Regions from separate parts of the Flavobacterium rhamnosi genome, predicted to be linked through region 1. Evidence: riboswitches for the same ligand, from Rfam matches in the RefSeq annotation. Region 1 holds a riboswitch; the other holds the start of a gene.
What was found. Region 1 has a riboswitch for cobalamin ahead of ACNQGN_RS18645 (TonB-dependent receptor plug domain-containing protein). Riboswitches for the same ligand answer to the same signal wherever they lie in the genome.
Positions count from the first base shown of each region.

Region 2: another riboswitch for cobalamin. It lies ahead of metE (5-methyltetrahydropteroyltriglutamate--homocysteine S-methyltransferase); the one in region 1 lies ahead of ACNQGN_RS18645 (TonB-dependent receptor plug domain-containing protein).

Region 1 is NZ_JBLVPS010000042.1:3,242-10,809, forward strand. Features, by position in the region: gene ACNQGN_RS18620 (DUF4252 domain-containing protein) at 1-450, opposite strand, end outside; gene ACNQGN_RS18625 (hypothetical protein) at 465-914, opposite strand; gene ACNQGN_RS18630 (RNA polymerase sigma factor) at 901-1,410, opposite strand; gene ACNQGN_RS18635 (S41 family peptidase) at 1,538-2,983, shown strand; gene ACNQGN_RS18640 (N-acetylmuramoyl-L-alanine amidase family protein) at 3,056-3,667, shown strand; gene ACNQGN_RS18645 (TonB-dependent receptor plug domain-containing protein) at 3,808-5,718, opposite strand; cobalamin riboswitch at 5,795-6,053, opposite strand; gene cobC (alpha-ribazole phosphatase) at 6,093-6,629, opposite strand; gene ACNQGN_RS18655 (adenosylcobinamide-GDP ribazoletransferase) at 6,614-7,411, opposite strand; gene cobT (nicotinate-nucleotide--dimethylbenzimidazole phosphoribosyltransferase) at 7,457-7,568, opposite strand, start outside.
Region 2 is NZ_JBLVPS010000004.1:266,349-273,916, forward strand. Features, by position in the region: gene ACNQGN_RS05465 (nucleoside deaminase) at 1-43, opposite strand, end outside; gene ACNQGN_RS05470 (1-deoxy-D-xylulose-5-phosphate synthase) at 82-1,851, shown strand; gene ACNQGN_RS05475 (DUF3078 domain-containing protein) at 1,889-2,929, shown strand; gene ACNQGN_RS05480 (deoxyguanosinetriphosphate triphosphohydrolase) at 2,934-4,280, opposite strand; cobalamin riboswitch at 4,491-4,684, shown strand; gene metE (5-methyltetrahydropteroyltriglutamate--homocysteine S-methyltransferase) at 4,871-7,195, shown strand; gene ACNQGN_RS05490 (RDD family protein) at 7,281-7,568, opposite strand, start outside.

The DNA.
Region 1 (7,568 bases):
ACTCAAATCGAAATCACCTGTTAACGACATTAAGACTGTGTCATCGTTTTTAGCTCCTTCAATAAACATCAACAACTCTCTTATTTGAGAATCTTTCGCCCCTGATTTTACCAGAATTTTGATGTTTTTTCCACTATCATTTACACGCATCAATTCTTCCAGACCAGCTGTCTTTACATACTTATCAGCGGCCACTTTCATTTCTCCTTCTACTCTGGTACTTTTGGTAGTAAACACTTTTAAGTTGTCTAATTTTTTTATCAAATTCAGATATTGCTGCGTCTCTTTATCGGAGGTATCCACTTTTACTTTACTCATCAAGTCAAACATTTTTTTGTTGACAATGATTGAAGTAACACCTTCTTGTCCGTCAAATCTATCGAAGGCCGATTGTGCGAAAAATGGACTTGAAACTAATACTATTACTACTGTTATTATAAACTTCTTCATTTTTTTTATATTTATTATTGTTTAAAAATTAATTCTTTTGATTTTTGATATTCTTGAATGTAATATACACTTTCTATGCCAACGTTTACGTTATCCGATAATAATGCTAATGCTTTTTGGGTTTCTTGAAGAGCGACTTCAGGATTGTCATAGGTTCCTAAATCCTGTTTCTTACTTGCACTTTCATTATTATAAAACACGTACGTTCCAATTCCCAGCAAAACAACGACTGAAGCTGCAATAGACAACCACCCAACATTATGTTTTTTAGATTGTAGTGGAATTTCCTGCTTTAACATTTGTTCTTTTGCGTGAGAGAAGTAACCAAACATAGGTTTGTATTGCTCTAAATGCTGCGCAACATCAATTGAAGAAAAATAATTACGTAATTCATTTTCTTCTGCAATACTGGTTTCTCCCTGAAAGTATTTTTCTAAAAGTATTTCTATTTTATTTAATTCCATAGCTGTGTGTTTTTGTCATGCTTTCCCGTATCGTTTTCCTTGCTCTTGAAAGTGCTACTCGAATAGCGGTTTCATTCATATTCACTATTTCCGCGATTGCTGCAAATTCATATTGCTCTATGTCTCGCATTTGTATTAATAAGCGTTGCTGTTCCGGCAATTGGTTTATTATTTTTTCAACCCAGTTTAAACTGTCGATATCTTCTACTTTTCGATCCAGACTCGGTTGGCTATCCGTAAAATTATTGTGAACGATTTTAATATTATCCGCTCTTTTTGATTTTAATTGATCTAAACAATAATTTTTAGTCATTGTCATTGCAAAAGCTTCTATACTATTAAAGCCGTTTAAACCTTCTTTTTTACTCCATAATTTCACCAGAACTTCCTGAGTTGCATCCTCTGCCTCTTCTGTACTTACTAGCAATCGTTTTGCCAGCCTGAAGACTTTATCTTTGAACGGAGAAATCAGCAGCACAAACTCATTTTGGTTCATAAAGAGTACTTGTTAAAGCGGTTATACAATAAAGACGATTCATGATTCTTTTTGTTACAAAAAAAACAATAAAATAAAAACTAAAGTTAGTATTTTTACGTTTATAAAAGATATTGAATCCCAAAACATGAACAGAACATACCTACTTTGCCTTTTATTCCTTTTATCCGTTTTTACTTTCCAAAGCTGTCAGGACAATGATGATGTCGCGGCACCTGTAAATTTAGACATTCATGACTTTATCTGGAAAGGCTTAAACCAATACTATTTATGGCAAGCTGAAGTCCCGAACTTAGCGGATGATCGATTTGCGAATCAAACAGCCTTAAATGCTTTCCTAAGAGAATACCCTGCTCCCGAAGATTTGTTTGATGCTCTGAGAGTAAATTCTTCAATTGACCGATTCTCTTGGATTGTCGATGATTATCTGGAACTGGAAGGAGCGTTGCAAGGTACCACAAAAAATGATGGTATGGATTTTCAATTAAGCTACAAACCCAATAGTACAACCGAGATATTTGGTTATGTTCGTTATATTATTGCAGATTCGGATGCAGCTACTAAAGACATCAAGCGTGGTGACCTTTTTACTGCTGTAAACGGTACACAACTTACCATAAGCAATTACCAAAGCTTATTGGCCGCCGAAAATTACACATTGAATATGGCGGAACACAATGGGACTACTATCGTCTCTAATGGTAAAACGGTAGCTTTGACAAAAACAGTCTTATCCGAAAATCCAATTTTAATCAACAAAGTGATAGCATCTGGCACCCATAAAATAGGGTATTTAATGTACAATGGATTTTACGCCAATTATGATGCTAAATTGAATGAAGCATTTGGTTCACTTAAAGCCCAAGGGATTACCGACTTGGTTTTAGACTTGCGTTACAATGCTGGTGGTTCTGTTCTTACTGCAACACGATTGGCCAGTATGATAACGGGGCAATTCACCGGAGAGGTATTTGCAAAACAACAATGGAACGCTAAAATCAACTCCTATTTTGAATCGGAAAGTCCAGAATCTTTAAAAAACAACTTCACTGACAAAATTGGAAGCACTACTATTAACAGTTTAAATTTAACCAAAATTTACATTCTGACTACCAAAAGCACTGCATCGGCAAGCGAATTGGTTATTAACGGATTGAAGCCTCATATTAATGTAGTACAAATTGGCGATGTGACCACCGGAAAAAATGTTGGATCGGTTACCCTTTATGACTCCCCTACTTTTGGGACAGAAAACAGAAATCCCAAACACCGATATGCAATGCAGCCTATTGTTTTAAAAATAGTTAATTCGGATGGTTTTGGTGATTACTACAATGGATTGCAACCTGATTATCAGCTGAAAGAAACCTTGAGCACTTTAGGAATTCTTGGTAACACTTCAGAACCATTATTAAGCACGGCAATTGGAAAAATTACAGGAACAGGAAAAATGCTAAAACAAAGTACAGGAAAAGAGTACAATTATTTTAAAGATGCCAAATCTATTAAAGGTCTCCAAAATCAAATGTACATTGAGAAAGCACCTGAGGGACTTTTAAAAGCGTTGAAATAATATAGAAAGCACAATACTAAAAAGCCGTTTTTTAAGTTTACACCTAGTAATCAACCCTTTAAACCATACAATATGAAAAACAGCACTAAAGTATTTTTATTCGTAATTACAATTATTTCTTTTTCATTTGTAGGGCCTACCCCAGAGCCAAAGAAAATAAATGTAGTAATTGACGCAAGTCATGGCGGGCATGATTTTGGAGTAACCTCTAATGCTATTACTGAAAAGCAAATTGTAGCGCAAATCACTAAAAAAATCAAATCCTCAAATAACAATGTTGTGATTCATCTCACTAGAAATGAAGATACGTTTTTATCCCTTGAAGAAAGAACGGATTTCATTAATAAAATTAAACCGGATTTGGTTATATCGCTGCATGTAAATGCAAGCTTAAATAAGGAAACATCCGGCTTAGAATTTTATGTTGCAAAAGAGACAGAATTTTTTATAAAGTCAAATGAAATTGCAGCAAAATTAAATGATAAATTTTCAGAGAATACAAATTTAAAAATGTTAGGTATCAAAAATGGTCCGTTTTATATTCTAAAAAAATCGGATGTACCAGCTGTAATTATTGAACTAGGTTATTTAACCAATGAAAATGACAAAAAATATCTGATCGATGAAAAAGAACAAAACCGAATGGCACAATCCATTTCGGAATTCATTTCAGATATGAACTAAAAACAACAATTAAAAAGGTTTTCAGCGATGAAAGCCTTTTTTCATAAGACCTCTTCAATTCAAAACCATCCTTTTTTATACAAAAAACCCGTCCAAATTATCGAACGGGAGTTAAGACTAAAACTAAATATTTAAAATTTTTAGAATAAGAAATTCAAACCTAATTTAAAATTTCTTCCTCTTGTGCTGTATCCTCTGGTTTCAATAAAGTCGTTATCCAGAATATTATCAGCAGCACCAAAAACATTCAATCTGTTTTTGATTAATTCATAACGAACATTGGCATTCACTATTTGATACTCTTTCAAAACTTCAGAGTTTAAAACAGGATCATAAGTGGGTGCTGGATAAGTCGTATACTCAAAATACCTATCCGACACAAATTGATAGGCCAGGTTAAAAGCAAGACGTGTCGTTGCTTGCACATCCACAGCAGCATTGACTTTATGTTTCGGATTTAAAATACGGGATTGTTTTTCTAATTCCGTAAAGGTATAATTTCCATTAAATTTTACTTTATCAGAAAAAGCATAAGAAATCATTGTTTCAAGACCTTTTGCTTTGTTTTTACCAGCTACATTAAAGTATTTATAAGTCATTAAATCAAAACCGATAGCATCTTGCTCTTCCCTTTGAAAAACAACTGCATTTAAAACCACTTTCTTATTTATTAAACTGACTTCAAAACCAGCTTCTGCTGTCGCATCTTTCTCTGGAGCTAGGTTTAAATCTCCATAAGGAGAGTACAATTGGTACAAACTCGGAGTAATAAATGCGGTACTATAAGAAGCCAACACCTTAAATGTTTCCGAAAAGTTGTACGATGGATTCACATTATAAACGAAATTATTTCCGAATTTACTATGAATAGTGTAACGCGCCCCGGCATTTAAGTTTAATCCAAAATCAGAATTATAAACGGCCGTAACATAAGGATCAATCATATTGAATTTTGCCATTTCAAATGTTATAGCATCATATTGGCTTGCGTTTGACATTTCGTGAAACTGAAATTGCGCTCCTGTAACGACAAACAATTGAGACACAATCTCATATTTATTAAAGGCATCAACATTGACACTTCTTGACTTTGCCTGGAACAAAGATTCATAACTAAAGATATCGCGGTTGATCACGTTTGCACTAGTATTAATTATCAATTCTCCTTTATTGTATTTATATTTTGGAGAAAAACCAATTCTGTATTGCTCGGAAAGGCTAAAATTCTTGAGATCATCTGAAAAAGAACCTCCATCAAAATCACTTTTCATTCTATCAAAATTGGCAAAGAAATCAAATGATAATTTTTCAGTTGGGGTAAAACCAATTTTCACTACAGAATTTAGTCTTGAAAAACTATCGTCTTCAAATTTAGTATTGGAATCTAATGGTTTTGCTTCTGAAATCCCTGTGGTTTCAGTACTATTCAGAGAGGCAAAATAATTAATTTTTTCAAAGCCACCGTTTATAGTAAAGCCCTGGTTGTAGTCCTGTACGCTATAGTCTGCTGTTTTAGCTGCTGTCTGTGTGCCAATATTCATATATGCATTTCCTGCAATAGCTTTTTTGCCTGCTTTTTTTAGGGTAATATTAATTACACCAGTCGCAGCTCCAGAACCATATAAAGTACTTGAAGCTCCTTTCATAATCTCAATACTTTCAATTTGCTCTACTGGAAGCAACCTCAAATCATATGATAAGCTAATCCCGGAAGCATCTGTAACAGGAACTCCATCAATTAAAATTAAAACCTGATGATTTCTTCCTCCTCGAATGTAAAGCCCCAAATCTTTACCAGAACGACTCTGATTTCCATTGATTTCAACGCCTGCCACTGTACTTAAAACGGAAGCTACCGACTGTCCTGCCTTTTTCTTCAAATCTTCGGCTGTAATTTTCACGATAACTTTTCCTGATTTTTCTTTTGGCAATGCAAATTTCGAATCGGAAACCACAACCTCATCAAGTTGTTCCGGCTCTTGTTGTTGCGCATACGTGTTCATTGCAAATAATAATGCAATCGCACCAAAGCGAATGAATTTTTTGTTCATTTTAAAAATGTAAAATTTAATAAATTGGGAGAAAAGCATAGAATGACCCATACCCAAACCTTTTTTCCCGAAAGTTTGATACTCGATGTAATAGGCAGGTCTCCTGGCTTGCGTCTTGTTGTTTACCTTCCCATTCGCAAAAGCAAACAGTGGTTTGTAGATAACAACAAGCTTTATAGCTTACAGTTGCGGGTACAGCTCAGGTTTTTTGATTTAAGATTAGAATTCTTGATTTACAATATAAATCTGAATCTAAAACTTGAAATCTTTTCCTGATTCCCTTTTAATGTCGGTTTGAAAAAACAAAACAACAACCTCAATACGGCGGCAAAGATAAAATTATATTAGGTTAATATCCTATTGTATTGCGAATTTTATAATTCAATTTTAATTACCGCTCCAAAATCAACCTTATTCGCAAAGGCATCTTTAAGAGGCAAATTCGTAATTTTACATAAAAAACTTCGGATCACCCCGGCATGTGCAACAATAATTACGGGCTTTGAAATTCCTGTTTTAAGCTCATTATTTATAAAGTGAACTACTCGCTTATGTAGATCTGTAAATGATTCTCCATTAGAAATACGAACGTTTACAAAATCAGTCATCCAGGGATTTAGTTCTTCGGGTTCAATAACATCCCATTTTTTCATTTCCCAATCTCCAAAATTCATTTCCATCAAGCGAGAATCCTGATATACCTCCGTAATTTCTGAATTGTTCTTTATATAATTTGCCAAAAGAACACAGCGAAGTAAAGGGCTGGAATACAGTCTTGCGTCTTGCGGTAATTGCTTCATGATAGATTGAAAAGAAGTATCGTAGGGCTCCATAATTTTCACATCCGATTGCCCGTAACAGACTCCTTTTTCACAAACCGTTTCGGTATGACGTACTAAATAAACTTCCATAATGCGATAACTGATACATAAAAAACCACTTCACAAACCTGTTGAGTAGCACCTAAACAATCACCCGTATACCCGTCAATCCATTTTTGAAAATAGCGTGCTAAAAAAAATCGTGTCAGAAAAACAGGCAATAAAACCAAAAGTAGCTGCCATTGAAAACAAGACAAAGCAACTATTGGAAGTAATCCAAAAAACAGTGCTCCAACCACCTCTCGCCAAGTAAAATTTTCAGCGATAGGCTTGCTTTTACTTGATATATCTTCCCGAGAATACACATGGGTAAATACAATTGAAATGGCTGCTAATCGACTTATTGAATGCGCAGAAACAAGCAGTAAAAACCAAACAAAATATACATTTAGATTCGTATTTTCTGCATTTTTAAAAAGTATGTCTGTGGACATAACCTTTACTAATAAAAGCAAAACAACGCCAATTGCTCCATAAGCTCCAATGGCGCTGTCTTTCATAATCATCAGGATTTTTTCTTTGGTCCAGCCACCTCCAAAACCATCGCAAACATCAGCAAAACCATCTTCATGAAAAGCTCCGGTAACTAAAATCGAAGCAATAGTAGCGAAAACGACTGCAATTTCAGGAGCAACTAAATAATTAAAAATACCATATACTCCAAAAGCCACGCTTCCTACAATCCAACCAATTAATGGGAAATAACGGGATGCTTTATTTAAATAATCTGGATTGTGATCGATATTCTTAGGACACGGAATCCTAGTATAAAACATTAATGCTGTAAAAAATATGTCGAATTCTTTTTTCATTTTTAGAATTATTTTTTTGATTTTATTGCTTGTGTGGCATCACTGCTATCGACTGCTGACCCCCGAACTTTCAAAACTGGCCATATCATTCAGGAAGGCGACTGCCGACTGAATTATCGGAAAAGCAATGGCACAACCCGTGCCCTCGCCCAAACGT
Region 2 (7,568 bases), on a different contig from region 1:
AAGCTTTTCTCATAAAGTATTCGTCGTTGAAAGGATTTATCATAGTTACAAAAATAAGAATTCAATTCGTACATTTGCTTCATGTCAGATAATTTACTTTCAAACATAAATAACCCAATTGATTTACGTTTACTTGACGAAGCCCAACTTCCTCAAGTCGCTCAGGAATTACGTGATTTCATTATTGATATTGTATCTGTAAAAGAAGGACATCTCGGCGCAAGTCTAGGAGTTGTAGAACTTACCATTGCTTTGCATTATGTTTTTGACACACCAAACGATGTTTTGATTTGGGACGTAGGACACCAGGCTTACGGGCATAAAATATTGACAGGAAGAAGAGAAAATTTTCACACAAATCGACAATTAGGCGGTATTTCCGGTTTCCCTAAGAGAAGTGAGAGTATTTACGATGCTTTCGGCGTAGGCCACTCCTCTACTTCAATTTCGGCAGCTCTTGGAATGGCAATTGCTTCTAATTTAAAAGGCGATCATAACAAACAACACATCGCTGTGATCGGAGATGCCTCCATCGCTTCAGGGATGGCTTTTGAAGGACTAAATCACGCCGGAGTTACGGATGCTAATTTATTAGTAATTCTTAACGATAACGCCATAGGTATTGATCCAAGTGTGGGAGCATTAAAACAATATCTAACTGCTGTGAAAGAAGGAAAAAACCCAAGACAAAACAATATGATTAAGTCCTTGAATTTTAATTATTCAGGACCAATTGATGGACATGATATTTTTGCAGTTAATAAAGAATTGAAACGACTGCAAAAAATAAGAGGCCCTAAATTCCTCCATATCATTACCACCAAAGGAAAAGGATTGCAACAAGCCGAGGAAGATCAGGTAAAATACCATGCTCCCGGAAAATTTAATGCAAATACAGGCGAAATTCATATAAAATCTGAAGAAAATTTACCTCCAAAATATCAAGATGTTTTTGGCTTGACTGTATTGGACCTGGCTAAAAGCAATGAACGAATTGTTGGAATTACACCAGCTATGCCATCAGGAAGCTCCCTAAAATTCATGATGGATGCGTTTCCAAAACGTGCTTTTGATGTGGGAATTGCCGAGCAACATGCAGTAACTTTAGCAGCAGGAATGGCAACCCAAGGGATGATCGTTTTCTGCAATATTTATTCGACTTTTTTACAAAGAGGATATGATCAAGTGATTCATGATGTGGCTTTACAAAACTTGCCGGTTATTTTTTGCTTAGACAGAGCCGGATTAGTTGGAGAAGACGGCGCAACACATCACGGCGTTTTTGATTTAGCTTATTTACGATGCATCCCAAATATGATTATTTATGCCCCGCTGAACGAAATAGCATTACAAAATATCTTATATACTGCACAATTAGGATTAAGCAATCCTATTGCTATTCGCTATCCACGAGGTCGTGGCGTACTTACTGACTGGAAATCAGACTATAAAAAAATAGAAATCGGGAAAGCAAATTGCCTTAAAAAAGGCTCTAAAATTGCTGTTTTATCCAATGGAACAATTGGTAACAATGTTACTTTGGCTATAGCCAAAACACACCACCCCGAATCCATTGCGCATTATGATTTTTCTTTTGTTAAACCATTAGATGATAAGGAATTACATTCTATTTTTACTACATTTACAATCATAATAACAATAGAAGACGGCGTTATCAAAGGTGGCTTTGGAAGTGCCGTTCTCGAGTTTGCATCCGAAAATAATTATACGTCAAAAATAACCCTTCTTGGTGTTCCTGATGAATTCATTGAACAAGGAACCGTTAGCGAATTACAACAATATTGTAAAATTGACGTTAAAAGTCTTGAAATACTTTTTTCAGGTTATTAAAATAATTATTTTGCACCCTTAAATTCAATATGCTTTTATGAAATTACTGTCCCACGCCTTACTCTTCTTTTTACTAACAATTTCTATAACTAGTTTTTCTCAAGAGACATCAGCAACACCCGTAATAGCAGGGCTTACTCCTACAACAGCACTTGTAAAAGTCACTACTTTAGCACCTTTGACAGTTGCATTAAAAATACACCCGCCAATCCCTATAATGACTGTATCTCCTTGGACAAAAAAAAATAGTTTAGGTTTCTACCTCTCTGAAATTGCTTTTGTCAATTGGAGTGCCGGGGGAACAAGTTCCATATCAGGCTTGATTAAAGGTGATTTTTCAAGGGTTTACGCCAAAAAAAATCGCAAATGGGTAAATGAACTTGTAATTCGATATGGTTTAAATAAACAAGACGGAATTGAGATAAGAAAATCCGATGACGCGTTGCAATTTAACTCCACATTCGGTTATAGAAAAGACACCATAACCAATTGGTATCACAGTGCAAAATTTAATTTTAACACACAGTTCACAAATGGATATTCCTACCCAAACAAAGAAATCGCCATCTCAAAACCTTTAGCCCCAGCGTATGCATTTATGGGTATCGGTGCTGAAAATGCTAATAAAGAAAAAAATAGAATATTCTACATTTCTCCATTTACTTTTAAAACAACTTTAGTTTTAGATCAAAGATTAGCCAACCAAGGTGCCTTTGGTGTCGAAAAAGCTACTTATGACAGTGACGGAATTTTAGTTTCTGAAGGTAAACGATCAAAAACAGAACTTGGTTTTTTGATGACCAGTCTTTACAAAAAAGAAATTTTCAAAAACGTTAATATAGAAAACCGCATAAGTGTTTACTCTGACTACATTAATAATTTTGGAAATGTTGATGTAGATTATGATTTATTATTGGACTTAGTCGTAAACCAATATGTAAAAGCGAATATAGGTACACGAATAGTTTATGATGATGATATTAAATCCAAAAAGGAAATTGACGGTAAACAAGTTACCGAAGGTGCAAAAATACAACTAAAACAATTGTTAGGTGTAGGAATAGTTTATGCTTTTTAAACTCTTACGATCTTTTTCTTCCATTAATGGTTTCGAACAATTCTAGTGCATTTCCATCAGTTAAAAGAGACACATAATGACAAATATGGAGTAATCTCCCATAAAGATTTTCTTTTTCCAAATGATGTTTCTCGGGTAGCATTTTCATAATTAAAGCATCATAATTAGATGCTTCCCCGTTGAATTTATTATTGAAAGCCGTTATGAATTTATCTAACAAAGTTTGTATAATCTGATAACCGACAATTTCTTTCTCTATTACTTCACGACTTTGGTAGATATTTTTAACGCTAATTTTGATAATATCATCCATTTGCGCTTTATATTTACTCCTGTCCATTATAGCATAAGGAAATTTACCTGCCAGAATTAACGCTTCATTTTCTATAAAAACTTTAACTGCATCATTAATTAAACTACCAATTGCCAAAGCGCGCAAATAGCTAATTCTGTCTTCTTTGGTTTCTAAAGTCTTGTATTTAGAAGTATCGATACTGTCTTTTACCAATTTTATCAGATATTCCAAGGCAAAATCTTCGGAAACTAAACCTAAATTGATGCCGTCTTCAAAATCAATAATAGTATAACAGATATCATCCGCAGCTTCGACTAAATACGCCAAAGGATGTCTTTCGAAACCTATATTATCTCCTGATTTATTTGAAACTAGGCCCATGTCATTAGCCACATCCTGAAAAAAGGATTTGTCAGTCTGAAAGAAGCCGTATTTTTTATCGGCAATATTTTCAGTTGGTTTTTTAGGTAAACTTTCCTTTGGATATTTCATGAAAGCGCCAAGAGTCGCATACGAAATTCTAAGTCCGCCTTCAATTCCGGGACGACTTGCAGTCAATACTGAAAACCCATTAGCATTCCCTTCAAAATCGACTAAGTCCTGCCATTCTTTTGCAGTTAGCTGGTCTTTGTATTGCCTTCCTTTTCCAATCGAAAAATATTCTCCAATCGCTTTTTCACCAGAATGTCCAAAAGGTGGATTCCCAATATCATGAGCCAATGAAGCTGCAGCTACAATTGCTCCAAAATCATTCATGTGATAGCCATGAACTTCTTTCAGATGCGGATATTTTTCGATAATTTTTTTTCCAACTAAACGTCCCAAAGAGCGTCCCACAACCGAAACCTCTAAACTGTGCGTCAATCTGGTATGAACAAAATCAGTTTTTGACAACGGAATAACTTGTGTTTTATCCTGTAAACTTCGAAAAGCAGATGAAAAGATAATACGGTCATAATCAACTTCAAAACCCAGACGGGTGTCATCTTGTTCTACACGTAATCTTTTGCCTTTGTCGCCTTGTCGTCTTAGTGATAAAAGTTGTTCCCAGTTCATGATTTATTTTTAGATTTATTTTCAAAGATAAAAGAAATAGAAACATTATCAAGTGAAATAAAGTCAGGTACGACTTAATTTATAAGAAAAATCTAAAGTATCGAATCATATTAATACAATATCCTAAAAATAACAAATTTGTAAACCTATCGGAAAAAACTTTAAGTGATTAGTGGTACTTTTGCACAGAATTTAAGTTCTTAATTTATTTCTTCATCAACCGATAAGGGTTTTACTTAACTGTAGATTAATAGGGAATCGTGTGTAAATCACGAACTGTCGCGCAACTGTAAGTAACACAAAAAGTTTTTATCTGAAATAAGATCCACTGTTAGCTAATGGCAAATGGGAAGGGTGATAAAAATGTTACAAGTCAGGAGACCTGCCCTTTATCGAATTGACAATGCTTTCGCGATTTGAAGCAATAGTCAGGTATGGTGCGTTCTGAACACAACAAGCATGACTATTCATGACTTATTGTGCATTTCTCTTTTGTAACGTATTGCCCTTTCTAATTTTCATTTCTACTTCGCATTTGAAATGCATAAAGAGCTTTTAACTGATTTATTCATCATTTAAAAAGCAAAAAAATGCTAACAAACAATCTTGGCTACCCGCGAATTGGTAGCAACAGAGAATTAAAAAAAGCCTGTGAATCGTATTGGGCAGGGAAAATTTCAGTAGACGAACTTTTGGCTACAGGTGCGAATATCCGTAAGAAAAACTGGCAATTACAGGCCGACGCAGGAATCGATTTAATACCTTCTAACGATTTTTCGTTTTACGATCAAGTATTGGATTTATCGCTTACATTGGGTGTAATTCCAAAACGCTATTTAGAATTAGCTAAAACTAATTCCTCAATTGATTTGTATTTTGCAATGGCCAGAGGTACGCAAAAAGACGGACAAGATGTAGTTGCCATGGAAATGACAAAATGGTTTGACACCAATTACCATTACATCGTACCAGAATTTACTAAAAACCAAGAATTCAAATTATTTACCGAAAAAATAATCGATGAATTTAAAGAAGCCAATACTTTAGGAATTGCAACTAAGCCCGTACTTATAGGACCCGTGACTTACCTCCTTCTTGGGAAAGAAAAAGAAGAAGGTTTTCATAGAATTGATCTTATCGATAAAATACTTCCAGTATATTTTGAAATACTACAAAAATTACAGAATGAAAACGTAGAATGGATTCAATTTGACGAACCATTTTTAGCTTTGAATTTAACTGAAAAAGAAAGAAATGCAATCACTTATGTATATACTGAAATCAACAAACGCTTCCCTAAAATCAAACTAATTCTTGCTAATTATTTTGATTGTTTCGGTGAAAATCTCGAGACCATTCTTGCTTTACCTGTTCATACATTACATTTAGATCTAGTTCGTTGTCATTCCCAATTGGATGATATTCTGGAATCAGGGCAATTATCAAGCAACGTGAATCTTTCACTCGGTGTTGTGGACGGTAGAAATATTTGGAAGAATGATTTCAAAAAATCTTTAGCACTTATCAAGAAAGCGACAGATGCTCTTGGTCAAAACAGAGTGTTAATTGCACCATCATGTTCACTGATTCATTCTCCATGCGATTTAGAATTAGAAACGAATAACGAAACACTAACTCCTGAAATCAAGCAGTGGCTGGCTTTCGCCAAACAGAAGACAGAAGAAATAGTACTGCTTAAACATTTTGCTTCAAATGAAATAGATATTAGTAATTCTATCCCTTTTGAAGAAAATACTATCGCCAATGAAAACAGAAAAACTTCAAAATTAATACATAATGATGCGGTCAAAAATCGTGTCGCCAGTATTACAACCGGTGATGATCAAAGAAAAAATCCGTTTTCAATTCGAAGAGAAAAACAAATAGACGTACTGAATCTTCCTTTATTCCCTACTACTACTATTGGTTCTTTTCCACAAACCACTGACGTACGAAGCTGGAGAGCGAAGTTCAAAAAAGGCGAGTTAAATCAACAACAATATGATGACTTACTCAAAAAAGAAACAGAAGAGACTATTCGTTTTCAAGAAGAAACTGGCATTGATGTATTGGTTCACGGAGAATTTGAACGTAATGATATGGTCGAATATTTTGGCGAACAATTAGACGGATTTACTTTTACCAAAAATGGTTGGGTACAAAGCTATGGCAGCCGTTGTGTGAAACCTCCCGTTATTTATGGTGACGTCTCCCGTCCAAATCCAATGACTGTGAAATGGGCTGAATTTGCCCAATCATTAACAGCAAAATGGGTAAAAGGAATGCTTACCGGCCCTGTAACTATTCTGCAATGGTCTTTTGTTAGAAACGATCAATCCCGTTCGGAAACCTGCACCCAAATTGCATTGGCAATTAGAGATGAAGTCGTTGACTTAGAGAATGCAGGAATTAAGATTATTCAAATCGATGAACCTGCCATTCGAGAAGGACTACCTTTACGTAAAGAAGAATGGCCAACCTATTTGGATTGGGCTATAAAAGCCTTTAGAATTTCAGCAAGTGGCGTAACCGACGACACCCAGATTCATACACATATGTGTTACAGCGAATTCAACGATATCATTCAGAATATTGCCGACATGGATGCCGATGTAATCACCATAGAATGTTCTCGTTCTCAAATGGAATTACTTGATGCATTCGCCGATTTCAATTATCCAAATGAAATAGGACCTGGTGTATATGATATTCATTCACCACGTGTACCTTCTCGTACCGAAATGGTAAAATTATTAGAGAAAGCTTCGGCAGTTATCCCTATCGATCAACTTTGGGTAAACCCGGATTGTGGTTTAAAAACCCGTCATTGGGATGAAACTAAAAAAGCTTTAATAGAAATGGTAGCCGCAGCTCAAGAGATGAGAATTGCTATAGAAAAAATAGCAACCATTTAATAACCAAAATAAAAACCTAGTAAATTTAAAAATTTACTAGGTTTTATTAAGAAGAATTAATCACTATCCTTTAAAAAAAATAGTATTAAAATACTGTTTCTTCAGAGAGATTAAACAATTTATTTCTTTCAATAAACTCCTGTTTTTTTACCACATAAGTTACGGATAATACATCATGCCATCCTCGTGAATCACTAGCTAAAAAGGAAAAAGGCTCAAAAGGAATTAATCTGGATACCGTTCTTATAACAATGCTTTTCATATTTGGTTTTGAACCATCATACTTTACAACAATTGTTTTTGTAAAATACTTCGCGAAAGTCCTGGAAAAATACATTTCAGTAATTCCGTAGTAAAAGAACAATACAATCAG